DNA from 4 places in the Citrobacter europaeus genome. Region 3 is predicted to be linked to each of the others. Evidence: predicted binding sites of a transcription regulator. Region 3 holds the regulator's gene; each other region holds the start of a gene.

Region 1 (7,818 bases), 1.7 Mb from region 3:
CACCGCAAGGGTTATCAGGTAGGCGCTGATGCCAATGTTCAGGTCTACCGCCTGCACACCAAAGCTTTTAGCCATATCAGGCAGGGCGGTGGCAATCACCGTGCCGTCAATAAACTCCATAAAGAAAGCCCCGGCAACAAGTAATGCCGCCGGTGAAAGACCGCGTTTGTTCTCGACCGCTAACTGTTCACTCATGTTGTGCTTGCCATCTCAAAAGAAACTGACTGGAACTATTTTTATTTCCAACGCATTCGTTATGCGTGGGCGGCTATCGTTTCGAGCGCTGAATGGGTACTATGACGACCTTTCAATAAGGAGCTCACCATGTCCCAAACACTGAATGCCGATCAGGAACTGCTCTCGGACGTTGTTGCCTGTCAGCTGGTTATCAAGCAAATTCTGGATGTTCTTGATGTTATTGCCCCAGTAGAAGTTCGGGAAAAAATGTCCAGCCAGCTGAAAAGCATCGATTTTTCCAGCCATCCTGCAGGTGCCGATCCGGTCACTATGCGCGCAATACAAAAAGCGGTTGCCTTGATCGAGCTGAAATTCACGCCGCAGAATGAATCCCACTAAAATAAACCGTTGTTTCAGATTTTAGAAAGGTTTTTTTGCGCCTCGCAGAATGGAGGCGCGTGCATAGGGAAAATCAGAGGTTGGCCGGATAAGTTGCATCACATTACTATCCGGCATTAACGCTTTGAAAACTGAAGATTAGTGATGCTGGTAATTCACGACGTTGAGCAAGTGCTTATCGGTTTGCGCCATGCATAGCCCCGCGCGTTTGGCGCTGCGGACTTCGTCAAGTATCGTCTGTAACAGCACGCCATCCTGCTGCTGCTCTTTTTCCAGGTCGTGAAGAAAATCGATGGTTGGCGCATCGTTTAACGCTTCTGCTTCATTGGCTAAACGTGAGAGCCTACTCGAGCGCCGTTGATATTCATCCAGCGTTTTCTGAAACAATTCTTCAAGGGAAGTCAGTTCATCACCCGGAACATCAATGGCCTTGACGATGGGGTTAGCCCCGGCACTTTTCATAAAATTGAACATCCGCATCATTTGAGTCACGTTACCTTGTGCCTGAGAGCGAAGAAACGTGGCGGTACCCGTCAGGCTATGCTCGTAGCACCATTCGCTCAGATGCAGGTAAAGATTCGATGCGTAGAACTCGAGGTTCATTTGCGTGTTGAGTTTATGAACAATTCCAACTGCAGCCATATCAATATCCTTATTTCCAGAAAGGGGAATGTACGTTACTAACGCCAGTACAGCGGGCTGCCGCTGCACTTCACCTCTACGTACAATTAAAACTGTTAGCAGAATAAATCCGTTCCGCCGGTCCTTTAGTGATCACGAATTATATTCGCTCCCGATCGAGATTCAGCATAACGCTTGCTATGACATAAGAAAATCCTTAAATCCGTGTATTTATGTTTTTTTACATATTGTCATAACAGTACTTGTGCTTCTGCCGTTTTGGCATATAGGTGATATGAATATAACGAATTGATATTTATGTCATTAAACACACTCATTCAATAATGAAATGGTGTTTCAAATCACAAAATTAATTTCCACAATAAGGTATTGTCTGTCACCTGATGATTATCTGCTCATGTTGTGAAGCAATTTCACGATTGGGCTGAATCAGTACTAATTATCTGATGACTAATTTTTTGCGCCAGATCAGTTTTAATCAAATTAAGAAAATTAACGGCCTGAACTATTCGTCATTAATTGTGTTGTGAATTTGGATAACGCGAGGAGTTACATATGAAGAAGGTTGCGGTGCTGCTGGCACCTGGTTTTGAAGAGGCGGAGGCGATTGTTACCATTGATATTCTGCGTCGTCTGAATATCGAAGTCGAAACGCTGGCCTGTGCAGAGTCACGTGCGGTGGTGAGTTATCATGACGTACCGATGGTGACAGACAGCACGCTGGCCGCGCGCCAGGCATATCTCTACGACGCCATCGTGCTGCCCGGCGGGCCGCAGGGCAGCGTTAATCTTGCTGCCAGTGAGATGGTCATCCAGTTTGTCGCCCGACATGATCAGGCGGGGAAACTCATTTGTCCGGTGTGTTCTGCTGCTGCGCGCGTGCTTGGCGGCAACGGCCTGCTGAAAGGACGTCGCTACGTGTGCTCGGGAGATCTGTGGCAAAACGTCACGGATGGGGAATATATTGATGCGCCGGTAGTTGAAGATGGCAATCTGATTAGCGGTAAAGGGCTGGGGCATATTTTTGATTTTGCATTAACACTTTCGGCACGTCTGCTGGGAGATGACATTCCGGTCCGCGATCACGCTGACCATATTTATTATCGATGGTAATCATTTTCCCGAATGCTTCGGTATTCGGGAACAAGGATTCGTTGGCTGACGTTATGGACTAATCTGCTATCTCTCTTTTTTCCCGTCGACAAAATCGCGTTTTTTTATGTCATTTCCCGCTGAATTTATGTACGCAATTACTGTAATTCTGTGGTGTGATGCCGCTCTCTTATGGAGAATCAATTTCCCGCTAAAAATACTCTCAGCACTGGCATTGATCTTATCAATAAAAGGTAATGCCTTGTTTTACGTCCTAATTACAAAAAATCGTCTGATTTTACCCTACATAAAAGAACGTTAAAGCTGGAGTTAACCATGCACAAATTCACTAAAGCGTTGGCTGCCATCGGTCTGGCTGCCATTATGTCACAATCCGCTATCGCTGAATCCATGAAGCTCGGTTTCCTGGTCAAACAGCCGGAAGAACCGTGGTTCCAGACTGAATGGAAATTTGCCGATAAAGCCGGTAAAGACCTTGGTTTTGAGGTGATTAAAATTGCCGTCCCGGATGGAGAGAAAACCCTCAATGCCATCGACAGCCTGGCTGCAAGTGGAGCAAAAGGGTTTGTGATTTGTACGCCGGACCCCAAACTCGGGCCTGCCATTATGGCTAAGGCGCGAGGCTACGATATGAAAGTCATTGCCGTCGATGACCAGTTTGCCAACGCCAAAGGTAAGCCGATGGATACCGTGCCGCTGGTGATGATGGCTGCAACCAAAATTGGTGAGCGCCAGGGCCAGGAGCTGTATAAGGAGATGCAAAAGCGCGGTTGGGATGTGAAATCCAGCGCCGTCATGGCCATTACCGCCAACGAACTTGATACCGCGCGTCGCCGTACGTCAGGTTCAATGGAAGCGCTTAAAGCCGCAGGCTTCCCGGAAAAACAGATCTACCAGGTTCCAACAAAATCAAATGATATCCCCGGTGCATTCGATGCCGCTAACTCCATGCTGGTTCAACATCCTGAAGTCAAACACTGGCTGATTGTCGGCATGAACGACAACACCGTGCTGGGCGGCGTACGTGCGACTGAAGGGCAGGGCTTCAAAGCGCCAAACGTAATTGGTATCGGTATTAATGGCGTTGATGCCGTGAGTGAACTGTCCAAAGGCGAAGCGACCGGGTTCTACGGCTCACTGCTGCCAAGCCCTGACGTTCACGGCTACAAATCAAGTGAAATGCTTTACAACTGGGTAACGAAAGGTGCAGAGCCACCGGCGTTTACTGAAGTGACGGATGTGGTGCTGATTACCCGCGATAACTTCAAAGAAGAGCTGGCGAAGAAAGGCTTAGGCGGTAAGTAACATAAATGCCGGATGCGACGTCAAAGCGTCTTATCCGGCCTACGAATCGCGTCCTCAGAAGGCCGGATGAGGCAAAGCCGCCATCCGGCTTAAAGATCTGACTCACGGAGACGTTATGCAACAGTCTACCCCGTATCTCTCATTCCGCGGCATTGGCAAAACATTCCCGGGCGTTAAAGCGCTTACGGATATCAGTTTCGACTGTTACGCCGGTCAGGTGCATGCGCTGATGGGCGAAAATGGCGCCGGAAAATCAACACTCTTAAAAATTCTCAGCGGTAACTATGCGCCAACGACGGGATCTTTGACGATCCGCGGACAGGAAGTTTCGTTTGCAGACACCACGGCCGCGCTCAACGCCGGTGTCGCCATTATTTACCAGGAGCTGCATCTCGTCCCGGAAATGACCGTTGCCGAGAATATTTATTTAGGCCAGTTGCCGCACAAAGGCGGGATTGTAAATCGCTCGCTGCTGAACTATGAAGCGGGGCTACAGCTTAAGCATCTGGGCATGGATATCGATCCCGACACGCCATTGAAATATCTCTCCATCGGTCAATGGCAGATGGTGGAGATAGCAAAAGCGCTGGCGCGTAATGCCAAAATTATCGCGTTTGATGAACCGACCAGCTCCCTGTCTGCACGCGAAATTGAGAATCTGTTTCGCGTCATCCGTGAGCTGCGCAACGAAGGACGCATCATCCTGTACGTATCGCACCGTATGGAGGAAATTTTTGCTCTCAGCGATGCCATCACCGTGTTTAAAGATGGGCATTACGTCAAAACGTTCACGGATATGCAGCAGGTCGATCACGATGCGTTGGTGCAGGCGATGGTTGGACGCGACCTCGGTGATATTTATGGATGGAAATCCAGACCGTATGGCGCAGAGCGGCTGCGTTTGCATGAGGTCAAAGCTCCCGGTGTGCGTACGCCGATCAGTTTATCGGTACGCAGCGGTGAAATTGTAGGATTGTTTGGCCTGGTAGGCGCCGGGCGTAGCGAATTGATGAAAGGACTGTTTGGCGGCACACGCATCACGGCAGGCCAGGTGTTTATTGATGAGCAGCCTATTGATATTCGTAAACCGAGCCATGCCATTGAAGCGGGAATGATGCTGTGCCCGGAGGACCGCAAAGCGGAAGGGATCATTCCGGTCCATTCGGTGCGTAACAACATCAACATTAGCGCCCGTCGTAAACATGTTCTGGGCGGATGCGTGATCAACAACGGCTGGGAAGAGACCAATGCCGATCACCATATTCGCTCACTCAATATTAAAACGCCGGGCGCGGAGCAGCTGATTATGAACCTCTCCGGCGGTAATCAGCAGAAGGCTATCCTTGGCCGTTGGTTATCGGAAGAGATGAAGGTGATTTTGCTGGACGAACCTACACGCGGCATTGATGTAGGCGCCAAGCATGAAATTTATAACGTGATTTATGCCCTCGCAGCGCGAGGCGTGGCCGTGCTGTTTGCTTCCAGTGACCTGCCAGAAGTGCTCGGTGTCGCCGATCGTATCGTGGTGATGAGAGAGGGCGAAATTGCCGGTGAGTTGCTTCATGAACAGGCGGATGAGCGCCAGGCCTTGAGCCTTGCTATGCCTAAAGTCAGCCAGGCTGTAGCCTGAATAAGGAGAGAATGATGTCTTCCGTTTCTACATCGGGTTCTGGCGCAGCAAAATCGGCGCTAAATCTTGGTCGCATTTGGGATCAGTACGGGATGCTGGTGGTGTTCGCCGTGCTGTTCCTGGTTTGTTCCCTCTTTGTGCCAAACTTTGCCACTTTCATCAATATGAAAGGGCTGGGGCTGGCGGTATCGATGTCGGGTATGGTCGCGTGTGGGATGCTGTTTTGCCTGGCATCCGGTGACTTCGACCTGTCCGTTGCGTCCGTGATTGCCTGCGCCGGGGTCACGACTGCCGTGGTCATTAACATGACTGAAAGCCTGTGGATTGGCGTGGCTGCCGGGCTGCTGCTCGGTATTCTCTGTGGTCTGGTCAATGGGTTTGTGATTGCGCGTTTAAAAATTAACGCCCTGATCACCACCCTTGCGACGATGCAGATTGTACGTGGTCTGGCCTATATTATTTCCGACGGTAAGGCGGTGGGGATTGAAGATGAGCGCTTCTTTACCCTCGGCTACGCGAACTGGTTTGGTCTGCCGGCACCTATCTGGATCACGGTTGTCTGTTTTATCGTCTTCGGTTTACTGCTGAATAAAACTACGTTTGGTCGCAACACGCTGGCTATTGGGGGCAATGAAGAGGCGGCACGTCTGGCTGGGGTTCCGGTCGTTCGTACCAAGATTATTATCTTTATTTTGTCTGGGCTGGTATCCGCCATTGCCGGGATCATCCTCGCATCACGTATGACCAGCGGCCAACCAATGACCTCAATCGGCTATGAGCTGATCGTGATTTCCGCCTGCGTGTTAGGGGGCGTTTCGCTCAAAGGCGGCATCGGAAAAATCTCATATGTAGTGGCCGGGGTGTTAATTCTGGGAACGGTTGAGAATGCGATGAACCTGCTGAACATCTCTCCGTTCGCCCAGTATGTCGTACGTGGTCTAATCCTGCTGGCGGCGGTGATCTTCGACCGTTACAAGCAAAAAGCGAAGCGTACCGTTTGATGATTTAAACCCCAACTTTTTAGTCTAGCTTTAGCTCATCGCCAGCCGCTACCCGGCTGGCGATTGTTTTTGCAAATGGCGAGCATGGTCACACTGTCTATACTTATATCCGTCGTACATCATATATACGGCGCGATCCGCGCGGCGTACAGACCATGATGAGGAGGATAACCGGGTGACAGCATCACTGATCATACCCCATGAACAATCTGCAAACTGTGCTTATTTTTTTGATCTCGATGGGACATTGGCTGAGATCAAACCTTTTCCAGACCAGGTCGTCGTCCCTAAGACAATCCTGCAGTTATTACATCAGCTGGCTACACGTAATGCGGGGGCGCTGGCATTGATTTCAGGGCGCTCGATGGCTGAGCTTGATGCGCTTACCACTCCCTTACGTTTTCCGCTCGCCGGAGTGCATGGGGCAGAGCGCCGTGATATCAATGGCCAAACTCATATAGTGCGCCTGGCTGAGGCAATAGAGCGCGAAGCAGGAGAGTTATTACAAACCGCGCTGGCGACGATGCCGGGTACAACGCTTGAAGCAAAAGGAATGGCTTTCGCGCTGCATTACCGCCAGGCCCCGGAACATGAAGCGGCGCTAATTAATCTGGCTGAGCGTATCACGCACAGATGGCCGCAACTGGCTTTACAGCATGGAAAATGCGTTGTGGAGATAAAACCAAAGGGGACCAATAAAGGCGATGCAATTGCCGCATTTATGCAGGAAGCCCCTTTTGCCGGTCGGATCCCCGTTTTTTTCGGAGACGATCTGACGGACGAAACCGGGTTTGGCGTGGTTAATCGCGCTGGCGGGATTTCCGTGAAGGTGGGGAACGGAGCGACGCAGGCGACATGGCGTCTGGATGGCGTGAGTGATGTCTGGCACTGGCTGGAACAAAATAACTCTTCGCAGCAAGAATCGAAAGCAACGAATAACAGAAGAGGTGGCTATGAGTCGTTTAGTCGTAGTATCTAATCGTATCGCCTCACCAGATGACAAAGGGAGCGCAGGTGGGCTTGCTGTCGGCGTGCTGGGCGCGTTGAAGGCTGCTGGTGGCCTGTGGTTTGGCTGGAGTGGCGATACGGGTAATGAGGACAAACCATTAAAAAAAGTCACGCGTGGCAATATTACCTGGGCTTCGTTTAATTTGAGTGAGCAGGACTACGAAGAGTATTACTGCCAGTTTTCAAATGCTGTTCTATGGCCTGCGTTTCATTATCGTCTGGACCTGGTACAGTTTCAGCGTCCTGCATGGGAAGGCTATCAGCGGGTGAATGCCTTACTGGTAGATAAACTGCTGCCGCTGCTTAGCGATGACGACATCATCTGGATTCATGATTACCATCTGCTGCCGTTTGCCAGCGAACTGCGTAAACGCGGTGTGAATAACCGTATCGGCTTTTTCCTGCATATTCCATTTCCGACGCCGGAAATTTTTAATGCGCTACCTCCACATCAGGCGCTACTTGAGCAGATGTGCGATTTTGATTTGCTCGGTTTCCAGACCGAAAACGACCGTCAGGCTTTTCTGGATTGCCTGGCAGCCC
Region 2 (7,818 bases), 2.5 Mb from region 3:
TATGCCGGTAACCAGATTCAGGGTTCGATGCAGGAAAATGATACTTACACCACTACGCAACAGCGCTGTAAAACGGTGTATGACAAATCTGAAAAAATGCTGGGCTACGACGTGACGTACAAAATTGGCGATCAGCAGGGGAAAATCCGCATGGATAAGGACCCCGGCGCGCAAATTCCGTTGGATAACAACGGACAGTTGGTACTGAATAACAAAGCGTAAAATAGCATTATTCTGAACATTAGCCCCCCATTCGCTCAGGCTGGGGGGCTTTTTTTATCAGAAGGTTAAGGCATAGTTCAGACCAAAGGTGCGGCCCCGGCCCTTGTATTCATACAGTGAGGGGCTACCGTAGGTTGGGCTGTACAGCAGTGGCGCACGTTGTCCCCACAGCGTGGTGTACTCTTCATTCAGCAGGTTTTCCACGCTGAAGGTCAGCTTACCCAACGGGAGCTGATAGCTGCCGATAAAGTCCATGGTGTTATAGCCATCCAGCTTGTTACCGCTGGCATCGGTCAGATCAAATGTTTGCTGGCTCTGTATGCGTAATGCCCACGGTTCAGGCGCCCAGCCGACCCATGCGGTTGCTTTGGACGGAGAGGCCAGAGTGACATCCCATTTCTGCCATTTACCGTTCTGTTTCACTTCCGATTTAATGACATTAAAGTTGCCGCCCAGACTCCAGTCCGTATCCGCAATGAAATAATCCACCGCACCTTCCAGACCATAAATCCGGCGATCGTCGGGCTGAACGTTAATGGTCATATCACTGCGATTGATAACGATCGATTTATCCGAAGTTGAGTAATAAGCGGCCAGTTGCGTGCGCAGACTATCGCCGGTGTAACGCCATCCCAGTTCGTACGAGTTTACTTTAATCCCTTCCAGGCGTGAATCCGCCACGTTGACGCTGCGCTGAAGCTGATAATGATCGCCAACCAGCGAATAGGTGCCGTTCCCGTAATATTTCCCTGGATCCGGAAGCTCCACGCCCTGAGAGAAGTTAAACCACGTTTGCTGACGGTCGGTCAGGTGGGCGAGGATACCGGCGTTGAACAGGAAATTATCGTAATCGGTTTTGCCGCCCGGAATGGTATCGGCAGAGTTCGCAAGCCCGGTCGCGATTCCCTGCTGTTGAGCATAGCCCACGAAATCATCAACCCTGTTTTCGGTCCATTGATAGCGTACGCCGCCGCTGAGGGTAAAGATGTCGTTAATGTCATAGCTGTTTTGCAGGAAAGGCGCGAAGTTGGTGATGCTATAACCGGGATAACGCCCGGTGGTATAAGCGGTGCGGTTATCCATGCCGCCGGAGGGCAAGGACCAGGCCAGATCGAAGAATTTCTGATTAGAATCGAAGGTCTCGTGATCGGCATCGATACCCCACGTCAGCTCCCAGTTATCCATCAACTGGCTGTTGAGGGTAATTTGGGCGCCAAACTGGTCTGTGTCCTGCTGTGATGCGGAGAAGCTGGTAACCTTACCTTTGCTGAGCGTCGGGAAAGGATAGAATTTCAGGGATTCGTCGCGGTAATAGATTTGGCTGACCAGGTTCTGGCCGAAAAAATCCGCATCTGAATATTGCAGGCTGATCAGATGACGTTCGGTGCCGGGAATACGATCGGAATTCAGTCCGCTGCTGGTATACGCTTTACCGTTTCCGGTCACGGCTGACATATTCTCGCCGAGATCCAGCCCGTAATCGTCATCCCCCTGGCTCTTATAATATTGCGTAACCAGTTGCAACTGACGGTTGTCGTCAAGTTCAATCGTTCCGGTACCCATCACGTCCAGACGATCGGAGTGCTGCAGGCCGGTTTGGGTGTTATCCAGCATCAGAGCATCGTGATTACCGTCATACCAGCCACCAAACCGTTGATACGCGACGGACATGCGCCCGGAAGCACGATCGGTTCCTCCGCTCACCGCCGCGGCAACGCGTTCATCATGATCGTTACTGTTGTTGAAGCCGCTTTTACTCGCAAGTTCGAGTTCTACTTCACGCTCCGGCTGACCTTTTTTGGTGACGATGTTGATTAATCCACCGGTACTGCCGCCACCATAAAGTGAGGTTGCGCCAGAGATGACTTCAATATGCGCAATGTTAAATGGGTCAATGGAGTCAAGCTGACGACTGTCGGTTCGCGAGGAGTTCAGACGAACGCCGTCAATGAGTACGACGATGGCGCGACCGCGCATATTCATGCCGTAGTTTGTGCGTCCCTGGCTACTGACATCGATTCCTGGGATTAACTGAGCAAGAACATCCTTGAACTCTTTACCACCCTGAACCTGTTGTTCAATCTCGCTTCCTTCAATAACCCAGGTGGTTTGTGCCATTTCTGCCACGGTACGTTGGCTACGGTTGGCGCTGACAATGAGGTTATCTTCCTCAGCCGCAATGGCCGGGAGGGTTAAAGATAACAGGAGAGGATTGAGCACCCAGAGACGGTTATGCATTTGTATTCCTTTTAAAAAAGAGTCGATCTGTTTTTGTTATGGCGGTAAAGAAACCGATGGTTACATTGTGAAACAGGCGTTAAAACAAATGCGAATATTGCTGATAATAATTGTTGTTATCAATATGTTTTACAAAAAATGATCAGATAAGATGATGAAAACAATAGGGAATGTAGGGGTAATGCGCGGAGTTTTAACCGGGGGCTGTATCAGCTCCCGGTCATGTCAATACAGCGGGGAAAAGCGGGAAAGGCTTAGGCTTTGATGAGCTCGGGCCAAAGCCGCAGGGTTGTATGTGAGATCTGCATCAGTTTTTCAAATGTTGCACCTTCACGGGCGCTGATCGACATACCCTGTAAAATACAGTTCAGGTATTCGGCCAGTTTTTGCACGTCGCAATGGACCGGGATTTCGCCTCGCTGCTGGCGCTGGTGAAGAAACTGGGTAAGCGTCTGTTCTTGCATTGCATGGCGGGATTTCACCGTGTGCGCAATATCGCGGGAAGAGGCTGCCAGCGTCGCAGAAGTGTTAATCATGAAACATCCCGCCGGGGTGTCCTTGCTGGTGAAACAGGTCGCTATGGCGGTGAAATAGTCTTCCAGTGCGGACTCCAGACTTTTTTCTTCGCAAAACAGCTGGGCTTCGTGTTTCGCCGCAAAGCGGGTGATGTAGCGGTCCAGCACGGCACGAAACAACCCTTCTTTATTGGTGAACTCTGCATACAGCGTGGGCGCTTTTGCGCCGGTAGCTTCCACGAGATCGGCGAGCGAGGTCGCTTCATATCCGTGCTGCCAGAAGAGTGTCATGGCCTTATCAAGCGCGGCTTCCCTGTCGAACACTTTTGGTCGGCCACGGCTTTTTTTAGCACAACCTGTCGTTTCAGTTGTCATGGCGCCGATGTACCTTTGTTAGGTTTATTGAATAGCCATTATAAAAATATTCGACTGCACACTCCAGCGGATTAACGATAAAAATAATATATAGCTATTAGTATGAAAAATAAGGCCTTTGTGTTTTATTTAACGATCATTATAAAAAAATGTTGACGTGTGACCTGGATCACATCTATGATTTACCTATCGATCGTTAAGTTAATCTTTTCGACACCCATTCATCTGCAAAAGGTCACTATCATGAAAAACGTAAAAACTCTGTTTGTTGCTGCTGTTTTTAGCTCACTGTCATTTGCAAGCTTTGCCGCCGTTGAAGTTCAGGCCACACCTGCTGGTCAAGAGAAAGTCGGTACTATTTCTGCGAATGCGGGGACTAACTTAGGTTCTCTGGAAGATCAGCTGGCGCAGAAAGCGGATGAGATGGGAGCGAAGTCTTTCCGTATAACTTCCGTTACCGGTCCTAACACCCTTCACGGGACTGCAGTTATCTACAAATAAGATTTAACCCATCGCAATGCCACTGCGAGTTAAATAAAAAACCCCCGCGGAATAAAATCCAGCGGGGGTTTTTTTATGCGCAGAGTTTACATCGGTTGTTGGGCAACGTCGTGATGACGGGTCACATCGACCGGCATTCCTGAGCGAATTTCCATTGCATGTTCCATGACCGCAGGATCCGTTTGCGCCGCATTTTTAAACGTCTGCATGGATGCGTTCAGCACGATCGGCAGCAACTGCGGGTCGTCATTGATTTTTTCGGACAGCGGTTGGTGTACTTCCACCAGGCGCGCGCCGTTAGGTTCAACAGATGCTTTGATCGGCGTATTGATAATATTGACCCTGGTTCCTGGCTTCACCTGACGGAACAGGGTTTCGATATCACCGTCGCGTAAACGAATACAGCCGGAACTGACGCGCATTCCAATGCCAAAATCAGCATTGGTTCCGTGCAGCAGGTATACACCGCCGTATGCCGCTAAACGAATCGCATGATGGCCCATCGGGTTATCCGGGCCTGCAGGTACAACGGCAGGTAGGTCGATCCCGTTTGCTTTGTATCGCGCGCGGATGTTTGCCGTAGGCGTCCAGGTGGGGTTGGCGCGTTTATCTGAAATGGTGGTTACCATTGTTGGCGTTAACGTGTCACCACCTAACTGGCCAATACCAATAGGATACACGGTCACCGAATTGGTCCCCGGCTGGTAATAATAAAGACGCAGTTCGGCGAGGTTGATAACAATGCCTTCGCGCGGCGCATCCGGCAGCAAAGTTTGTAACGGGATAGTCAGCACGCTGCCCGGGCGTGGTACGTAAGGGTCAACGCCAGGGTTGGCCTGCAGCAGCGCCAGAAAGCCGACATTGTACTTTTTAGCAATCGCTTCCAGAGAACCGCCATTGTCTTCAACAACATGAACGGCATTCTGACCCACCACGCGGCTTCCCGGTGGCGGCAGCGGCCAGGTGTTTGCCTGAGCCGGAAGTGCTAACGCGAAGGTCGCGGCAAGCGTAAAAAACGCTAACCAGCGAGAGAGTCGTTTATTGTTTAACATCACCATAAATCCATTGTTTTTACGTGGTTTTTATTATGTAAAAGTAAACAAGAATTATGGCGGTTTGCTGTGTCGGGAAGTGCAGGGAAGTGCAAAGAGTTTGTAAATTCATCAGGCCGGGTGAGGGGGCTCACCCGGCCTGTTCACTATGCTACGGCGTTTTCTTCAAGCTGGCGCATAAACTGGCGTACCCAGTCAATTCGGGTTTTACGTTCGCTTAGGTCCTGCATAAATTTCAGCCGGGTTGGACCGTCGAGGCGGAAGTGCTGCGGCTGTTTTTGCAGTAACCCAATCAGCCAGACCGGGTTAACGTGGTTTTTCTCTGCAAATTCAATAGTACCGCCTTTTTCATTACCTTCGAGCTTTCTGATCCCCAGTTTCTGCGCCTGCTGGCGTAAACGGGCGATATCCAGCAGCGTACGAGCCGGGTCGGGCAGCAGGCCGAAACGGTCAATCAGCTCGACCTTAATTTCTTCCAGCTCGTTTTCACCTTTGGCACTGGCAATCCGCTTATAGAACGACAGTCGGGTGTTAACATCCGGGATATAGTCGTCCGGCAGCAGAGACGGCATGCGTAGTTCGACTTCGGTTTGCTGGCTGGTGAGATCTTCCAGCGAAGGCTCACGCCCCTCTTTGAGCGCATCGACGGCATTTTCCAGCAGCTCCATATACAGCGAGAAGCCGATGCTTTCCATGGAACCACTCTGATCTTCACCCAGCAATTCCCCGGCGCCGCGAATTTCGAGGTCGTGGGTCGCCAGCGCAAAACCTGCGCCCAAATCTTCCAGCGAGGCGATGGCCTCCAGGCGTTTTTGCGCGTCGGTGGTCATCGCTTTTGGATGCGGCGTCAGCAGCCAGGCGTATGCCTGATGGTGTGAGCGCCCCACACGACCGCGCAGCTGGTGCAATTGCGCCAAACCGAAGTGATCGGCTCGTTCGATGATGATGGTGTTAGCGGTGGGAATGTCGATCCCGGTTTCGATAATGGTGGTACACACCAGCACGTTAAAACGCTGATGGTGGAAATCGTTCATCACGCGTTCCAGTTCGCGCTCGCGCATTTGTCCGTGGCCGATACCAATCCGCGCTTCAGGCACCAGTTCCGCTAGTCTGTCAGCAGTTTTCTGGATATTTTCGACATCGTTAAACAGATAATAAACTTGTCCCCCGCGCAGAACTTCACGCAGGATTGCCTCGCGCACGACCAGGTTGTCATATTCGCGCACGAAGGTTTTGACTGCCAGACGACGGGCAGGCGGTGTTGCGATGATCGACAGATCGCGCATGCCGCTCATTGCCATATTAAGCGTACGCGGAATTGGCGTTGCCGTCAGGGTCAGAATATCGACATCTGCGCGCATCGCCTTGATGCGTTCTTTGTGGCGAACGCCGAAACGATGCTCTTCATCGACAATCAGCAGACCCAGATCTTTTAACTTCACATCCGCTTGCAGCAGTTTGTGCGTGCCAATGAGAATATCGATTTTACCTTCGGCAACCTGCTCCAGAATCTGCGTTTGCTCTTTGGCGCTACGGAAACGGGACAACATCTCGATGCGTACCGGCCAGTTGGCAAAGCGATCGCGGAAGTTGTCGAAGTGCTGCTGCGCGAGCAGGGTGGTCGGCACCAGCACGGCAACCTGCTTGTGGTTCTCTACGGCAAGAAAGGCAGCGCGCATCGCGACTTCGGTTTTACCAAAGCCGACGTCACCACATACCAGGCGGTCCATGGCCAGCGGTTGGCACATATCGCTGAGTACTGCGTTAATCGCCTGCGCCTGGTCAGGCGTGGTTTCAAACGGGAAGCTGTCGCAAAACAGCTGGTACTGCTCACGGTCATGCTTAAAGGCGAAGCCTTCTTTCGCCGCGCGCTGGGCATAAATATCCAGCAGCTCTGCTGCGACATCGCGTACCTTCTCAGCGGCTTTCTGTCGGGCGCGGGACCAGGCATCGCCGCCAAGTTTATGCAGCGGCGCATTCTCTTCTGCACCGCCGGCATAGCGGCTGATCAGATGCAGTGACGACACCGGCACGTACAGTTTGGCGTCGTTGGCATAGGTGAGCATCAGATATTCACCGGTGATACCGCCCGCTTCCAGCGTGGTCATCCCGGCATAACGGCCCACGCCGTGCTCCAGATGCACCACCGGTTGACCGGGATGCAGCTCTGCGAGGTTACGAATTAACGTATCCGGATTGATGGTGCGACGAGAATCCTGGCGACGGCGCGCTACGCGTTCCCCGAGCAGATCGCTTTCACAAATCAGCGCCAGATTGCGTTTGCTATCGATGAAGCCGTGCTCAGCTGCGCCAATCATCAGATAACGACCGTTATCTACGGCCTCATCGAGTCGCAATATCCGCTTCGGCGCCACTTTGATACGGGCGAGCAGTTCGCCTAACGCTTCCCGGCGGCCTTCACTTTCCACCGAGAAGATCACCGGACCGGTAAAGCCCTCAAGGAATTTACGTAACGCATCTAGCGGCGATTTTTGCTGCGCCTGAACGGCGATGTCCGGCAGCTTCTGGAACCCGAGGTTGGTATTCGCAGCTTTGTTCGCCAGGCTCTCGGTTTTCAGTTGAACGCGTGGCCAGCGTTTAAGTTCAGAAAACAGCTCATCAACCCGTAGCCACAGGGATTCCGGCGGCAGAAGCGGACGCATTGGATCAACGCCGCGATTTTCAAAGCGTGACAGAGTATCGGCCTGGAAGCGTTCTGCGCTGGTCTCAATATCACCGGTATTCACCAATAGCGTATTGGCGGGGAAGTAGCTGAATAACGGCGGCAACGTCTCGCTGAAAAACAGCGGTTGCCAGTATTCAATACCCGCAGGTAACGTGCCTTTACTGACCTGCTGGTAAATATGCTCGGCGTCGCGTTTCACCTCAAAGGTGTCCCGCCACTGGCTACGGAA
Region 3 (7,818 bases):
CGCGTCTTATCAGGCCTACGTTTCGTTTATGTAGTTGTGGCCCAGGCTCGCGTAACCTGCTGGCTGACTAGCGACAAAATCACATATTGGCTAACCCGCACGCGCTGTGCGCGGTATAGTTATTCTTTCCGATTATTAATTGCTCTGGTGTTATGGTTGAAATCACGTCCACAGAAATGACCCCACCTACCGACGATTCGCGAGAATTCCGCCCGATGCGCGGTATCAGTAACCGCCATCTGCAGACGATGCTGCCGCGCTTAATTCGCCGCAAGGTGAAGTTCGACGCCCACTGGCAGCGTCTGGAATTGCCCGATGGTGATTTTGTCGATCTGGCGTGGAGTGAAGATCCGCAACAGGCGAAACACAAACCGCGCCTGGTGGTTTTTCACGGTCTGGAAGGTAGTCTGAACAGCCCGTACGCACATGGCCTGATTGAAGCGGCGCAAAAGCGCGGCTGGCTGGGCGTGGTAATGCATTTTCGCGGCTGCAGCGGTGAACCCAATCGTCTGAACCGCATTTATCATTCGGGCGAAACAGAAGATGGCACCTGGTTTTTACACTGGCTGGAGCGTGAGTTCGGTCGCGTGCCGACCGCAGCGGTGGGCTATTCGCTCGGTGGCAACATGCTGGCCTGCCTGCTGGCCAAAGAAGGCAACGAGATTCCAATTGATGCCGCCGTTATCGTCTCCGCGCCTTTCGTGCTGGAAGCCTGTAGTTACCATATGGACAAGGGATTCTCTCGGGTCTATCAGCGCTACCTGCTCAATCTGTTGAAAGCCAATGCCTCGCGTAAGCTTGAGGCCTATCCAGGCTCGCTGCCGGTAAGTCTGTCCCAATTGAAATCTCTGCGTCGCATTCGCGATTTTGACGATCTGATCACCGCCAAAATCCACGGTTTCGCCGATGCTATAGACTATTATCGTCAGTGTAGCGCCATGCCGTTGCTCAACCAGATCGCCAAACCCACGCTGATTATCCATGCCAAGGACGATCCGTTTATGGATCATCACGTGATCCCGAAACCGGAAAACCTGCCTTCGCAGGTGGAGTATCAGTTGACTGAACACGGTGGCCACGTCGGATTCATTGGCGGCACGGTACGCCATCCTGAGATGTGGCTGGAATCCAGAATCCCCGACTGGCTGACAACGTATCTGGAGGTCTCATCATGATCATCCCCTGGCAAGATATCTCCCCGGACGCGCTGGACAATCTGATTGAAAGCTTTGTCTTGCGTGAAGGCACCGATTATGGTGAACATGAACGTTCGCTCGAACAAAAAGTCGCCGACGTCAAACGCCAACTACAATCAGGTGAAGCCGTGCTGGTGTGGTCTGAACTGCATGAAACGGTCAATATTATGCCGAGGAAGCAGATTCACGAGTAATCCGTAGCCGCCGGCCGACTTTACTATAATTATAACCATTTCATGGAGTTGTTATGTCTGCCAAACATCCGGTGATTGCGGTAACAGGATCCAGCGGCGCGGGGACCACCACCACCAGCCTCGCGTTTCGTAAAATTTTCGCGCAGTTAAATCTGCGTGCCGCCGAGGTGGAAGGTGACAGTTTTCATCGCTATACCCGTCCGGAAATGGACATGGCGATTCGCAAAGCGCGCGATGCCGGGCGGCATATCAGCTATTTCGGCCCCGAAGCTAATGACTTCGGTCTGCTGGAACAAACTTTCATCGAATACGGTCAGACGGGCAAAGGCCAGTCGCGAAAATATCTGCACACTTACGATGAGGCCGTACCGTGGAACCAGGTGCCAGGGACTTTCACGCCCTGGCAGCCGCTGCCTGAACCGACGGATGTCCTGTTTTATGAAGGACTGCACGGCGGCGTCGTCACCCCACAGCAAAACGTGGCCCAACATGTCGATCTGCTGGTTGGCGTGGTGCCGATCGTAAACCTGGAATGGATCCAGAAACTGACTCGCGATACCAGCGAGCGTGGACACTCGCGTGAAGCGGTGATGGACTCGGTGGTGCGATCAATGGACGATTACATCAATTACATCACGCCGCAGTTCTCCCGGACGCATATTAACTTCCAGCGCGTACCGACCGTCGATACCTCTAACCCCTTTGCCGCCAAGAGTATCCCGTCTCTGGATGAAAGCTTTGTCGTGATTCATTTTCGTAACCTGGAAGGGATCGACTTCCCGTGGCTACTGGCCATGCTGCAGGGCTCATTCATTTCCCACATCAATACATTGGTCGTGCCGGGCGGCAAGATGGGCCTGGCGATGGAATTGATTATGCTGCCGCTGGTCCAGCGACTGATGGAAGGCAAAAAGATAGGGTGAGGCGTGGAAAGTGCCCGATGGCGCTTCGCTTATCGGGCCTACGAATCAACATTATCCGGCGTCAGGGATTACGCGGCAACCACTTCATAGGAGTGGGTAATGTTCACCGCCTTTTCCAGCATCAGTGCCACGGAGCAATATTTTTCCGCTGAAAGGTCGACTGCGCGTGAGACTGATGCATCTTTCAGATCGTTACCCGTTACGATGAAATGCAGGTTGATGTGGGTAAACAGGCGCGGCGCTTCATCACGACGCTCTGAGGTCAGTTTCACTTCGCAGTTGGTCACATCCTGACGACCCTTTTGCAGGATCGATACCACATCAATTGCGCTACAACCGCCCGCCGCCATTAATACCATTTCCATCGGGCTCGGCGCTTTATCACCGGAGTTACCGTCCATCAGAATTTGGTGGCCAGAGGCGGACTCACCGAGGAAGGTTAACCCTTCAACCCACTTTACACGCGCTTGCATATTTCGTAACTCCAATGTTTCAATTTTCCTGACAGATTACGCGCACATAACAATTCTCGCAATGGAAGGCGACCTGCGTCATGCTGAAGCGAGACACCAGGAGACACACGGCGAAAGCTATGCTAAAACAGTCGGGATGCTACAGTAATACATTGACGTACTGCATGTATGCAGAGGACATCACATTACAGGCTGCAGTATATTTTTAGTAGCCCCCTTCCCAGGTAGCGGGAAGCACATTTTTGCAAACCCAGAGGCAGCGTCGTTTTCTGGCTCTGGAGACAGCTTATAACAGAGGATAACCGCGCATGGTGCTTGGCAAACCGCAAACAGACCCGACTCTCGAATGGTTCTTGTCTCATTGCCATATTCATAAGTACCCATCGAAGAGCACGCTGATTCACCAGGGTGAAAAAGCGGAAACGTTGTATTACATCGTTAAAGGCTCAGTGGCAGTGCTGATCAAAGATGAAGAAGGGAAAGAAATGATCCTTTCTTATCTGAATCAGGGCGATTTTATTGGTGAATTAGGCCTCTTCGAAGAAGGTCAGGAACGTAGCGCCTGGGTACGTGCCAAAACCGCATGTGAAGTCGCTGAAATTTCCTACAAAAAATTTCGCCAATTAATCCAGGTCAACCCGGATATTCTGATGCGCCTGTCTTCTCAGATGGCTCGTCGTCTGCAGGTCACGTCTGAAAAAGTCGGCAACCTCGCCTTCCTCGACGTAACTGGTCGTATCGCGCAGACTCTGCTGAATCTGGCGAAACAGCCTGATGCGATGACCCACCCGGACGGCATGCAGATTAAAATCACCCGTCAGGAAATCGGCCAGATCGTTGGCTGCTCCCGTGAGACCGTCGGCCGTATTCTGAAGATGCTGGAAGATCAGAACCTGATCTCCGCACACGGTAAGACTATCGTCGTCTACGGCACCCGTTAACCCCATCGAAGTGGCGCGTTACCCAGTAATGCGCCACTTTTGTTTGCACCGATGTGGCGAAGACTGATATACCACCCAGAGATCAACTACGCACTACGGCAGACGCTGGTGCTATGTTTACCTGTGGCTGTTGGTCTGATCATCGGTCAGCTTCATCTGGGCCTCCTCTTCTCCCTGGTCCCTGCCTGCTGCAACATTGCCGGTCTTGATACCCCGCATAAGCGCTTTTTCAAACGTTTAGCTATTGGCGCGTCTTTGTTTGCCGGATGCAGTTTGATCATGCAATTACTGCTGGCAAAAGATATACCACTGCCGCTTATCCTCACCGGCCTGACGCTAATTCTTGGTGTAACCGCCGAGTTGAGCCCTTTGCATGCGCGACTATTGCCTGCCTCACTTATCGCAGCGATTTTCACGCTAAGCCTGGCCGGCAACATGCCCGTCTGGGAGCCGCTGCTGATCTACGCGCTGGGCACGTTATGGTATGGCCTGTTCAACTGGTTCTGGTTTTGGATGTGGCGCGAACAGCCGCTCCGTGAATCGCTCAGCCTGTTGTATCGTGAATTAGCCGATTACTGTGAAACTAAGTACAGCATGCTGACCCAGCATGCCGACCCAGAAAAAGCGCTGCCTCCCCTGCTGGTTCGCCAACAAAAGGCAGTGGATCTGATTACCCAGTGTTATCAGCAAATGCATATGCTGTCGGCGCATCGCAACAACGATTACAAGCGCCTGCTGCGTGCCTTTCAGGAGGCGCTCGATTTACAAGAGCATATTTCCGTTAGCCTCCACCAGCCGGAAGAGGTGCAAAAGCTGGTCGAGCGTAGCCATGCGGAGCAGGTGATTCGCTGGAATGCGCGTACCGTAGCCGAACGCCTTCGGGTACTGGCCGATGATATTTTGTATCACCGTTTGCCGACCCGTTTCTCGATGGAAAAACAGATTGGCACACTGGAGAAAATCGCCAGGCAGCATCCGGACAACCCGGTGGGACAATTTTGCTACTGGCACTTTAGCCGTATTGCCCGCGTGCTACGCACCCAGCGCCCGTTGTATGCCCGTGACTTGATGGCTGACAAGCAGCGTCGGTTGCCGTTGATCCCAGCCCTGAAAAACTATCTGTCGTTGAAATCTCCAGCGCTGCGCAATGCCGGACGCATCTGCGTTATGTTGAGTATCGCCAGCCTGATGGGCAGCGCCTTACACCTGCCAAAGCCCTACTGGATTTTAATGACTATTCTGTTCGTCACGCAAAATGGCTACGGGGCGACCCGGGTACGCATCTTACATCGGTCGGTCGGTACGCTCGTTGGGCTGGTGATTGCCGGCGTCACGCTGCACTTTCATATTCCGGAAGGTTTCACGCTGGCAGCCATGCTGCTGATAACCCTGGTGAGCTATCTGATCATCCGTAAAAATTACGGCTGGGCTACCGTCGGCTTTACGGTCACGGCAGTTTACACCCTGCAACTGCTGACGCTGAACGGGGAACAGTTTATCGTGCCGCGGTTTGTCGATACGATCATTGGCTGCCTAATCGCCTTTGGCGGCACGCTCTGGCTGTGGCCACAGTGGCAGAGCGGTCTGTTGCGTAAGAACGCCCACGACGCGTTAGAAGCCGACCAGGAGGCCATTCGCCTGATCCTCAGCAACGATCCGCAGGCCACGCCGCTGGCGTATCAACGCATGCGGGTTAACCAGGCGCAGAACACGCTGTTCAACTCACTGAACCAGGCGATGCAGGAGCCAGGATTCAACTCGCACTACCTTGCGGACATGAAACTGTGGGTCACGCACAGCCAGTTCATCGTCGAACACATTAACGCGATGACCACGCTGGCAAGGGAACATACGATGCTGACGCCGGATTTGGCGCAGCGGTATCTGGAATCCTGTGAAATTGCGCTTCAGCGCTGTCAGCAGCGGCTGGAGTATGACGGACCGGGAAGCTCGGGCGATGTGAATATTCTCGAAGCGCCGGAGATGCTGTCCCACGGTCCGTTAAGCACTCTTGAGCAGCATCTGCAACGGGTTCTTGGGCATCTGAACACCATGCATACCATTTCGTCGGTAGCATGGCGTCAGCGACCGCACCACGGGATCTGGCTGAGCCGCCGACTACGGGACATGAAGGGTTAAAAGATTTGCCGGATGCGCTACGCTTATCCGGCCTACGAATCACACCTTACCCTGTAGGCCGGATAAGGCGCTCGCGCCGCCATCCGGCAATCAGCCCACCACCTTCGCGACAGCCTGCGCGAAACGCTGCATCCCTTCATCGATATCCGCCTGCTCTACCACCAGCGACGGCGCGAAACGCATTACGTCCGGCCCGGCGTTCAGCACCATCACCCCTTCGTGCGCGGCGGCATAGAGGAAATCGCGCGCCCGGCCTTTAAACTGCGGCTTCAACTCGGCGCCAATCAGCAGCCCCATCCCGCGAATATCGCTGAAAATGTCGAACTGTTGATCAATCTTGTGCAAATGCTGGACAAACGTCTGACGTTTGGCCTGAATGCCTCCCAGCACTTCCGGCGTGTTGATGATATCAAACGCTGCACCCGCTACCGCGCAGGCCAGCGGGTTACCGCCGTACGTGGAACCGTGCGACCCCACGTGGAACGCGGAGGCAATCTCCTGAGTGGTCAGCACCGCGCTCACCGGGAAACCGCCGCCGAGCGCCTTCGCGCTGGTGAGGATATCCGGCGTCACGCCGTAGTGCATATAGGCAAACAAATCGCCGGTACGCCCCATCCCGCTCTGCACTTCATCAAATACCAACAGCGCCTGGTGCTGGTCACAGAGTTCGCGCAAACCTTGCAGGAATTCCGGCGTAGCCGCAGTGACGCCGCCTTCTCCCTGAATTGGCTCAACCACCACCGCGCAGGTGTGATCGTCCATCACCGCTTTTACCGCATGCAGATCGTTAAACGGGACATGGATGATATCTGCCGGCTTTGGTCCAAAGCCGTCGGAGTATTTCGGCTGCCCGCCAACAGAAACGGTAAACAGCGAACGGCCGTGAAACGCATTATGGAAGGCAATGATTTTGGTTTTGAACGGGCTATGACGCACACAGGCATAGTGGCGCGCCAGCTTAAAGGCGGTTTCGTTGGCTTCCGTACCTGAATTCATGAACAGCACGCGCTCGGCGAAGGACGCATCAATGATTTTACGGCCTAAACGCAGCGCAGGTTCATTGGTGAAAACGTTGCTGGTATGCCACAGGGTTTCCCCCTGGGTTTTTAACGCCTCAACCAGTGCCGGATGGCAATGCCCTAGCGCGGTAACTGCAATGCCGCCCGCGAAATCAACATACTCTTTGCCCTGTTGATCCCAGACTCGACTCCCTTTTCCTTTTACCGGGATAAACTCAGCCGGTGCATAAATCGGCAGAATCACTTCATCGAATGTCGCGCGTGTAATAGCAGTTTGTTCAGTTGCCATGTCATTACCACCCTGTTAAGCAGAAATGCTAGTGAAATTATAATCACAAAATATGAATAAAAAATCACTGAATAGCAACCACAATTCAGCGATTGAGGAAATTAGCCAGCAGCTGATGCCCCTGTTCGCTGAGAATACTCTCCGGGTGAAACTGCACCCCTTCCATATCCCACTCACGGTGACGAATGCCCATAATCTCCTGCGTTTCACTCCAGGCCGTCACTTCAAAGCAGTCAGGAAGCGTTTCGGGGGCAACCACCAGAGAATGGTAGCGCGTCACCGTTAATGGGTTGGCGAGTCCCTGAAAAACGCCCTGCCCGTTATGCGTAATCGGCGAGGTTTTACCGTGCATCACTTTTGCCGCCCGAACCACGCTCGCGCCAAAGGCCTGCGCCATCGCCTGGTGACCGAGACACACGCCCAGCAGAGGGATGTTGCCCGCGAAATGGCGAATTACATCCAGCGAGATACCGGCGTCATCCGGCGTGCAGGGTCCTGGGGAAATCACGATTTTTTGCGGGCTCAACGCATCGATTTGCGCCAGCGTCAGCTCGTCGTTACGCCTGACAAGGACATCAGCGCCCAGTTCGCAGAAGTATTGGTACAGGTTCCAGGTAAAAGAATCATAGTTATCAATAAGCAGG
Region 4 (7,818 bases), 1.2 Mb from region 3:
GCTGAATACGGACGGCCCGGTAAGATACCTGCGTGCCGACGTGAGCCATTTCGAACTGAAAAAAATGCGCCGTGGCGATTACTCCCCGGAGCTGTTTCTCGATCTGCACGGACTGACCCAGCAGCAGGCCAAACAGGAGTTAGGCGCGCTGATTGCCGCCTGTCGTCGCGAACATGTGTTTTGTGCCTGCGTGATGCATGGCCACGGAAAGCATATTCTTAAGCAGCAAACGCCGCTCTGGCTGGCGCAGCATCCGCACGTGATGGCGTTTCATCAGGCGCCGAAAGAGTACGGTGGTGACGCCGCGCTGCTGGTACTGATTGAAGTGGAAGAGTGGCTGCCGCCTGAACTTCCGTGATGCAGAAAAACAGAAAGAGCCGCATTTGCGGCTCTTTGATTTTTCGGATGACGGCTGCGCCTTATCCGATTCCAGACTTTTTAAATCGCTTTTGCCATTTTCAGGTTACACGGGCTCATCTGCCAGTTAAAAGTCCCCTTCCCGCTCTCATCAAGCGTAACGCTGGCAATCGCTGATGTGGTAAACATCGGCGGTGTTTCGCCCGGGCAAAGCTCAGACACCAGATATCCCACTAAAGGCAAGTGAGAGATTACCAGTGCCGTGGCGATACCTTCATTGGCCAGAGCCTGTAAATAGGCGCTGACCAGACCGACATCGCCGCAGGGAGTCAACTCCGGCAAAACATCCACACCGGTTGGCAGGTTCATACACTCCCCCACCACATCCAGCGTTTGTTCGGCTCGTAGGAACGGGCTCACCAGAACACGTTCGATATCCACTTTTTGACCTTTCAGCCAGTTCGCCATCAGGCGAGATTCGTCACAACCACAAGAGGTTAAGGGACGAACCGAATCACTGGCGGCATCGAGGGCTGCGTCGCCGTGACGCATGATAAAAACTTGCATATTGCACCGCTTTTGTTAACCAGAATCACCGACACCTTTATCCGCAGCCCCTATTGACCGTGGTAACGATGTGGTGGCCGGCATTGTGCCTTATCCATTCACCGAATGAAACGCTGTTTTTTACCTCAACGACGTAAGTATAGTCAATCTCTGTTTACATTTTGAGCGAGACCCATACATTCAGTGCGGATTCATCCTACGTTTGACCTCATGAATTCAGGTCAGTTTCCCCAATATTCCAGAATTTTTCACCGCGTTCCGCCATCTGCAATAACTGCTCACACGGTGTAAACCGCGAGCCGTATTGCGTGGTCAGCCGTTGCAGAGTCGCAACCACTTCACCCGCGCCGAGAGAATCCATATACCGGAACGGGCCGCCGAGGAATGGCGGAAAACCAATACCAAATACAGCGCCGATGTCGCCATCACGCGCGCTGCGGACTATCTTCTCGTCGAAACAGCGTGCTGCTTCATTGAGCATTAACATGACGCACCGCTCAGCTATCTGCACGGCGGTAAGCCGGCCCTGACCCTGGACGCCAATAAGCGTATAAATTGCAGGGTCGACCTGTTTTTTGCTTTTACGCCCTTTCACTCCATAAAGATAGAAACCCCGACCATTTTTTCTACCTTTGCGATCGTCATTCAAAATTGAAGCAACAACATTTGCAGGCGCGCTAAAACGTTCTCCATATGCAGCCTCAAGCACTGGTATAATTTTAGTGCCCGTATCAATTCCGACCTCATCCAAAAGTTGGATTGGCCCGACCGGAAAACCAAACTTAACCAGCGCGGCGTCAATGGTTTCAACCCGCTCGCCTTCGGTTAGCATACGTATAGCTTCGTTGATGTAAGGCGCTAAAATGCGGTTAACATAAAATCCAGCCTTATCCCTGACCACTATCGGTGTTTTACCCTGTTTTTTCGCCAACTTAACGGTTGTCGCAATCGTCTGCTCAGAGGTCGTGGCATGCGGGATAACCTCGACCAGCGGCATCTTTTCCACCGGGCTAAAGAAGTGTAAACCAATGACTTGTTCAGGCCTGGCAGCGTTCGCTGCAATATCGCCAATCGGCAAAGAAGAGGTGTTTGAGGCAAAAATGGTATGAGATGCGCAATTCTGCTCAACTTCTGCCACCATCTGTTGTTTTAAGGCCAGATCTTCAAAAACGGCTTCAATAATCAGGTCGCGATGCGCAAAGCCACGGTAGTCGGTTGATCCCGAAATCAGCGCCAGCTGTTTATCACGCTCGCTGCCTTTGATATGACGGCGGCGAACCTTCGTTTCAAGCTGTTCCCAGCTGTACTTCAGCGCGTGGTTGATTCCCTTAGCGTTTATGTCTTTGATACGCACCGGTACGCCGCCTTTACAGGCCGTCACGTAAGCAATACCGCCGCCCATCAGACCACCGCCCAAAATGCCTACGCTGTTAAGCGGGCCGGGTTTCGCATCACTTCCCGGATCCTTTTTCACATCGGTGTTGGCAAAAAAGATGTGCCGCAGCGCCTGAGACTGAGATGTCATCGCCAGTTCACCAAACGCGCGGGCTTCTGCGTCGTAACCGCTGCTGCTACCTTGCGCCAGACCGGTTTCGATGACCTCAAGGATACGTTCTGTTGCAGGGTAGTTACCTTGCGTTTTTTGCGCCGTCTTTTTACTGGCCATGCGGAATAACAGCGCCCGCCCCAGCGGCCCCGCTAACACACGCTCTCGCACCGGCAGAGTTCGATGAGCGGAACTGTCCTTTTTAGCCAGTTCCACGGCGGCTTCCAGTAAAATGGTATGCGGTACAACTTCGTCCACTAAGCCAACTTTCAGCGCCTGTTTTGCGCGTAATTGTTTTCCGGAGAGGATCATATCCAGCGCGGTACTAACGCCAATCAGACGGGGCAGCCGCTGCGTACCGCCGGAGCCAGGCAGCAGACCAAGCTGCACTTCGGGCAAACCCAGTACGGTTTTAGCATCATCGGTACAAATACGGTTATGGCACGCCAGCGCCATTTCCAGGCCACCGCCGAGGCATGCGCCATGAATCGCGGCGATAACCGGGATCGGCAAGGCATTAATTTCCGCCATAATCTGTTGCCCCTGACGGGCCAGCGTTTCGGCTTCCTGTGCGCTGCGACAGCTACCGATCATGTTGATATCCGCCCCGGCGATGAAGTTATCGGGTTTAGCCGAAATGAACACTACGCCACGCAATGCTTTGTTATCGCGAATTTGTTTCAGAATGGCCCGCACCTGAGAAGCAAACTCCGCCTTCAGGGTATTCATTTTTTCTCCGGGTACATCAATGGTGACAACAGCAACGTTATCCAGACGTACGTTTAGCGTAAAAGCCGATGTCATTTCCATTATTCCGCCTCCAGAACCATTGCCGCACCCAAACCACCTGCCGCACAGGCTGTCACTAAACCAAAACCGCCGCCACGACGTCGTAACTCATGGAGGGTTTGGGTGATCATCCGCGCGCCGGTCGCCGCAAAAGGATGTCCATAGGCAATCGATCCGCCCAGCACGTTAAATTTGCTGTCATCAACCTCGCCAGTGGCATGCGCCCTGCCCAGCACGTCGCGGGCGAAACGTTCGCTGCCCAGCAGTTGAAGATTCGCCAGCGTTTGTGCGGCAAAGGCTTCATGCATATCGATCAGGGTTAAATCTGCCATCGTCAGACCCGCTCTTTCCAGAGCAAGCGGCGTTGACCACGCCGGTCCCAGCAGCATGTCCTGCCAGACATCAATGGCGGTAAAGGCAAAACTACGCAAGTATCCCAGCGGCACCAGTCCCAGCTCTTTCGCACGCGACTCCGTCATCATAATCACGGCGGCTGCGCCGTCAGTTAGCGGGGTACTGTTCGCCGCGGTCACTGTGCCATGCTTGCGGTCAAAGGCCGGACGCAATTTTGCGTAATCGGCCAGCGTAGAGTTGCCGCGAATATTGTTATCTTCTGCAAAAGGATCCTTAAACGGCGGTGCGTAGGTCGTCATCACCTCATCTGCCAGTTTTCCTTCAGCCCACGCCTGAGCGGCACGCTGATGAGAACGATGCGCCAGGGCATCCTGTTGTTCTCGCGTAATACCATAAGTTTTGGCCATTTGCTCGGCCGTATCCCCCATGCGTAAACCGGTAGAATACTCAGCGACGGCTGGCGGCACAGGCATCAGGTCACGTAAGCGCAGTCGGGAGAAAAGTTTAAGACGCTGACCGGTGGTCCGGGCCTTATTGACATCCACCAGCACCCGCGCCAGCTTTTTGCTGACGCCAATCGGCAGAACTGACGACGAGTCCGCACCGCCGGCAATTCCTGCGCGAATCGTCCCCGCCATCAGGCTTTCCGCGACATTCGCCACTGCCTGAAAGCTGGTGGCACAGGCCCGGCTTACGCTGTAGGCATCCGTGTGCACATTCATCCCGGTCCCCAGCACAATTTCACGAGCAATATTTGGGGCTTCAGGCATTTGCACCACCTGGCCAAAAACCAGTTGTTCAATCACATCTGCGGGTATTTCGCTGCGCGCCAACAGTTCGCCAACAACCATTTTCCCCAAATCTACGGCGGGAATGCCATGAAACGCGGTTGCCTGACGGGCAAATGGCGTACGCAATCCGCTTACGATGGCGATGCGATCGCCCTGGCGGGTAACCAGCGGTAAAGCCTGACTCATAACACTCCCCTGTAAAAAATAAAAATAAGTGGTCTGACCTGATCACAGTCTTAACCAATTTTTTACATTTAGCCAAGCGGAGAGAAAAGAAAGTGGGAGCTAAGACACAGTGAATAATCACTGACAGTTACGAAAAAGCCCTTGCTACCTGGCAGCAAGGGCATTTTTTGAAGGGATTAACGCAGGCCCAACTGGAAAATCAGCGTTTCAGCTTCACAGGCAAAAACAAAGTCGATATCCAGACGCACACCTTCAGACACTTCAGTAAAGGTCGAGGTGATTTGGCAAGGCTCAGATTCCACGCCACGCGCCTTTTCAGTCAGAGCAGCCAGCGTTTCTTCTGCCTCTGCGCGATTCGCGAACACACGGCTGTATGACGCGGTGCAATCGGAGTTGTCCATGATGGTGCCAACATCCATACAGCAGCAAACCGGGGTTTCATCAGCACTGCATTTACTCATTGTAGATTTCCTCTGTATTCGCACCTGAGGTGCCAGATAAACGATGGGGATATTTTACGCTCCCATTATTCGCCTCTCCAGTCGTTAATTGTATGAAATGAGATAAGTGACCGAAATCACACTTAAAAATGATCTAAAACAAAAATCACCCAAACAGGTGAGTGCGCATACCCGCAATTTTGCCAGCTGGATCGCGTTTCCGAGATCAGAATTGAAAATATTTATAAACATACTTGCAACATTTCAGCTGGTCCGACCTATACTCTCGGCACTGGTCTGATTTCTAAGTCGTACCTCAGACCCTACACTTCGCGCTCCTGTTACGGTATGTAACATTGTTTGTATAAAAATAAATCAATGAGGTTATGGTCATGAGCCAGAAAACCCTGTTTACAAAGTCTGCTCTCGCAGTCGCAGTGGCAATTATCTCCACACAGGCCTGGTCTGCAGGCTTTCAGTTAAACGAATTTTCTTCCTCTGGCCTTGGCCGGGCATATTCGGGTGAAGGCGCTATTGCAGATGATGCAGGTAACGCCAGTCGTAACCCGGCACTGATTATGATGTTCGACCGCCCTACTTTTTCTGCGGGTGCGGTGTATATCGATCCAGACGTTAATATTTCCGGTAGATCGCCATACACCGGACGCAGCACCGATGCGGACAACATCGCCCCTACGGCGTGGGTTCCCAATGCTCACTTCGTGATGCCTATTAACGACCAGTTTGGTTGGGGTGCTTCTGTCACGTCAAACTATGGCCTGGCAACCGAATTTAACGACAGCTACATCGTCGGCGAATACGGCGGTAAAACCGACCTTAAAACGGTCAACCTGAACCTGAGCGGAGCCTATCGACTGAATGATAGCTGGAGCTTTGGTGTTGGTTTTAATGCCGTTTACGCCGATGCAAAAATTGAACGTTATTCCGGCGAACAAACTGCTGCATTGCCGAAAGTGGACCAGAAAATTGCCAGCCTGAAGGGTGATGAATGGGGCTACGGGTGGAACGCCGGTATTTTGTATGAGCTGGATAAAAATAACCGTTATGGCTTAACGTACCGCTCTGAAGTCAAAATCGACTTTGATGGCGATTATAAAAGTGGTATCCGTACTCAGGCCAACGCGTTACCTGGCGCAGGCACGGCGTTCCCGTGGGGAACAACCAATGCCACAGTCCCAGGTTCTCTGACGCTTAACCTGCCGGAAATGTGGGAACTGTCGGGCTACAACCGTGTAGACCCGCAGTGGGCGATTCACTACAGCATCGCATACACCAGCTGGAGCCAGTTCCAGGAGCTGAAAGCAACCGGCACCAACGGACAGACGCTGTTCTATAAAGAAGAAGGCTTCAAGGATTCTTACCGCATCGCGCTGGGTACCACTTATTACATGGATAAAAGCTGGACCTTCCGCACCGGTATCGCCTATGACGATAGCCCGGTTCCTGCGAGCAAGCGTTCCATCTCCATTCCTGACCAGGACCGCCTGTGGCTGAGTGCGGGTACGACTTACGCATTCAATGATGATGCGTCCATCGACGTTGGCGTCTCTTATATGCACGGTCAGAAAGTGACCGTCAAAGAAGGCCCGTATACTTTCGACTCTGAAGGTAAAGCCTGGTTGTTCGGTACCAACTTCAACTACGCATTCTGATTTTCTTCAGATATAAAAAAGGTGGGCTTTTTAGCTCACCTTTTTATTTTCATCAGTCCTTACTCGGAATCGATCTCTTTCAAATCGTCCTGAATGTCTTTCGCGTTCGGGTTTTCTTCTGGTTTGAGTTTCCCACCGTTCGCAATAAAGTCATGACGCTGGAAGTAAGCCTCACGCACCATGATGTAAGGATCGGAGGACTGACGCAGCAGACCGTCGGAATCGAGCAGCTGCGCGCGGGTTTCAATCCCTTCAACCGTCCATTTGCCTATCGACAACGGCCATGTCAGCCAGGACAGTACCGGATACAGCGTATCCACCATGTCGCCGCCATCATCACGCAACGTGAAGCTGCCATAGAATGGAAGCTGCATATACGGTCCGTAACCAACGTCATAATGGCCTAACGTACTACCAAAACGGTGCGGTTCAACGCGCTGTAACTTCGGATTAGCCATACCCGCCACGTCAATAAGGCCGCCCATACCTAACAGAGTATTCAGGAAGAAACGGGTAAAGTGCACCATTCCCTGATAAGGGTCACCTTGCAGGAAGTAGTTAACCATGACGGCCGGCTCTTCAAGGTTGCCGGTAAAGTTACTTAAACCATTACGTGCCGGCTGCGGGACATAATCACGCCAGGCTACGGCTACCGGTCGAACAACGTATGGATCTAAAACATTAAAGTTGAAGTTGTACATGGTGCGGTTGAACCCTTCAAATGGATCCGAACGCCCCTGCTGTTCAGTACCGGAGCTCGCACACCCCACCAAAAGTGTGGTTCCCAGCGCAAGCGCCGACAGGCGAAGCTTCATAAGTGTCTCCCTGTGTATTATGGCTATCGCTGATTGCCATCCATGACGGAACGAGGACGTATCCGCCTGTTTAGATGTGAGCGATTGTAACAGCACGTCAAATGATGTCTATATACCCTGTCTTACTGATTTGATCATAGCCTGGTAATACGCACTCCGCGGCGGTTCTATTCTAGCTAACCCGATAAAAACAAACGTTACCATTTTTGCTATCTCAGACTTTCTCCCGCTGATTTTCGGACAAAAGCCGCTACGCTTTAGCAATACGTGCTAATTCGGGATTCGGCTATGAATGACATT

Evidence for each region. Region 3 encodes CRP, which controls carbon source genes, mostly activating them, when cyclic AMP is high. Its sites were predicted from a motif close to ATGTGANNNNNNTCACAT; they were not measured.
Region 1: a site for CRP is predicted at 2,485-2,502, ahead of WHR59_RS09565 (arabinose ABC transporter substrate-binding protein). Genes of this name have one in related genera too.
Region 2: a site for CRP is predicted at 3,508-3,525, ahead of bhsA (multiple stress resistance protein BhsA). Genes of this name have one in related genera too.
Region 4: a site for CRP is predicted at 5,156-5,173, ahead of WHR59_RS07105 (YfcZ/YiiS family protein). Genes of this name have one in related genera too.

What each region holds. Positions count from the first base shown of each region.
Region 1 is NZ_CP148084.1:2,053,523-2,061,340, forward strand. Features, by position in the region: gene WHR59_RS09545 (MFS transporter) at 1-195, opposite strand, end outside; gene WHR59_RS09550 (DUF2766 family protein) at 325-576, shown strand; gene WHR59_RS09555 (non-heme ferritin-like protein) at 715-1,218, opposite strand; gene WHR59_RS09560 (DJ-1/PfpI family protein) at 1,774-2,331, shown strand; gene WHR59_RS09565 (arabinose ABC transporter substrate-binding protein) at 2,647-3,636, shown strand; gene araG (arabinose ABC transporter ATP-binding protein AraG) at 3,752-5,266, shown strand; gene araH (L-arabinose ABC transporter permease AraH) at 5,281-6,267, shown strand; gene otsB (trehalose-phosphatase) at 6,443-7,246, shown strand; gene otsA (alpha,alpha-trehalose-phosphate synthase) at 7,221-7,818, shown strand, end outside.
Region 2 is NZ_CP148084.1:3,015,535-3,023,352, reverse strand. Features, by position in the region: gene WHR59_RS14325 (glycine zipper 2TM domain-containing protein) at 1-222, shown strand, start outside; gene WHR59_RS14320 (TonB-dependent siderophore receptor) at 280-2,460, opposite strand; gene comR (TetR family copper-responsive transcriptional repressor ComR) at 2,715-3,350, opposite strand; gene bhsA (multiple stress resistance protein BhsA) at 3,594-3,851, shown strand; gene ldtC (L,D-transpeptidase LdtC) at 3,938-4,903, opposite strand; gene mfd (transcription-repair coupling factor) at 5,050-7,818, opposite strand, start outside.
Region 3 is NZ_CP148084.1:389,755-397,572, reverse strand. Features, by position in the region: partial or broken gene WHR59_RS01840 (hydrolase) at 107-1,175, shown strand; gene WHR59_RS01835 (YheU family protein) at 1,172-1,390, shown strand; gene WHR59_RS01830 (phosphoribulokinase) at 1,444-2,313, shown strand; gene WHR59_RS01825 (OsmC family protein) at 2,382-2,786, opposite strand; gene crp (cAMP-activated global transcriptional regulator CRP) at 3,095-3,727, shown strand; gene WHR59_RS01815 (YccS/YhfK family putative transporter) at 3,779-5,866, shown strand; gene argD (bifunctional acetylornithine/succinyldiaminopimelate transaminase) at 5,957-7,174, opposite strand; gene pabA (aminodeoxychorismate synthase component 2) at 7,260-7,818, opposite strand, start outside.
Region 4 is NZ_CP148084.1:1,550,342-1,558,159, reverse strand. Features, by position in the region: gene smrB (endonuclease SmrB) at 1-358, shown strand, start outside; gene sixA (phosphohistidine phosphatase SixA) at 439-924, opposite strand; gene fadJ (fatty acid oxidation complex subunit alpha FadJ) at 1,133-3,280, opposite strand; gene fadI (acetyl-CoA C-acyltransferase FadI) at 3,280-4,590, opposite strand; gene WHR59_RS07105 (YfcZ/YiiS family protein) at 4,767-5,051, opposite strand; gene fadL (long-chain fatty acid transporter FadL) at 5,423-6,703, shown strand; gene mlaA (phospholipid-binding lipoprotein MlaA) at 6,763-7,518, opposite strand; gene WHR59_RS07090 (formate/nitrite transporter family protein) at 7,807-7,818, shown strand, end outside.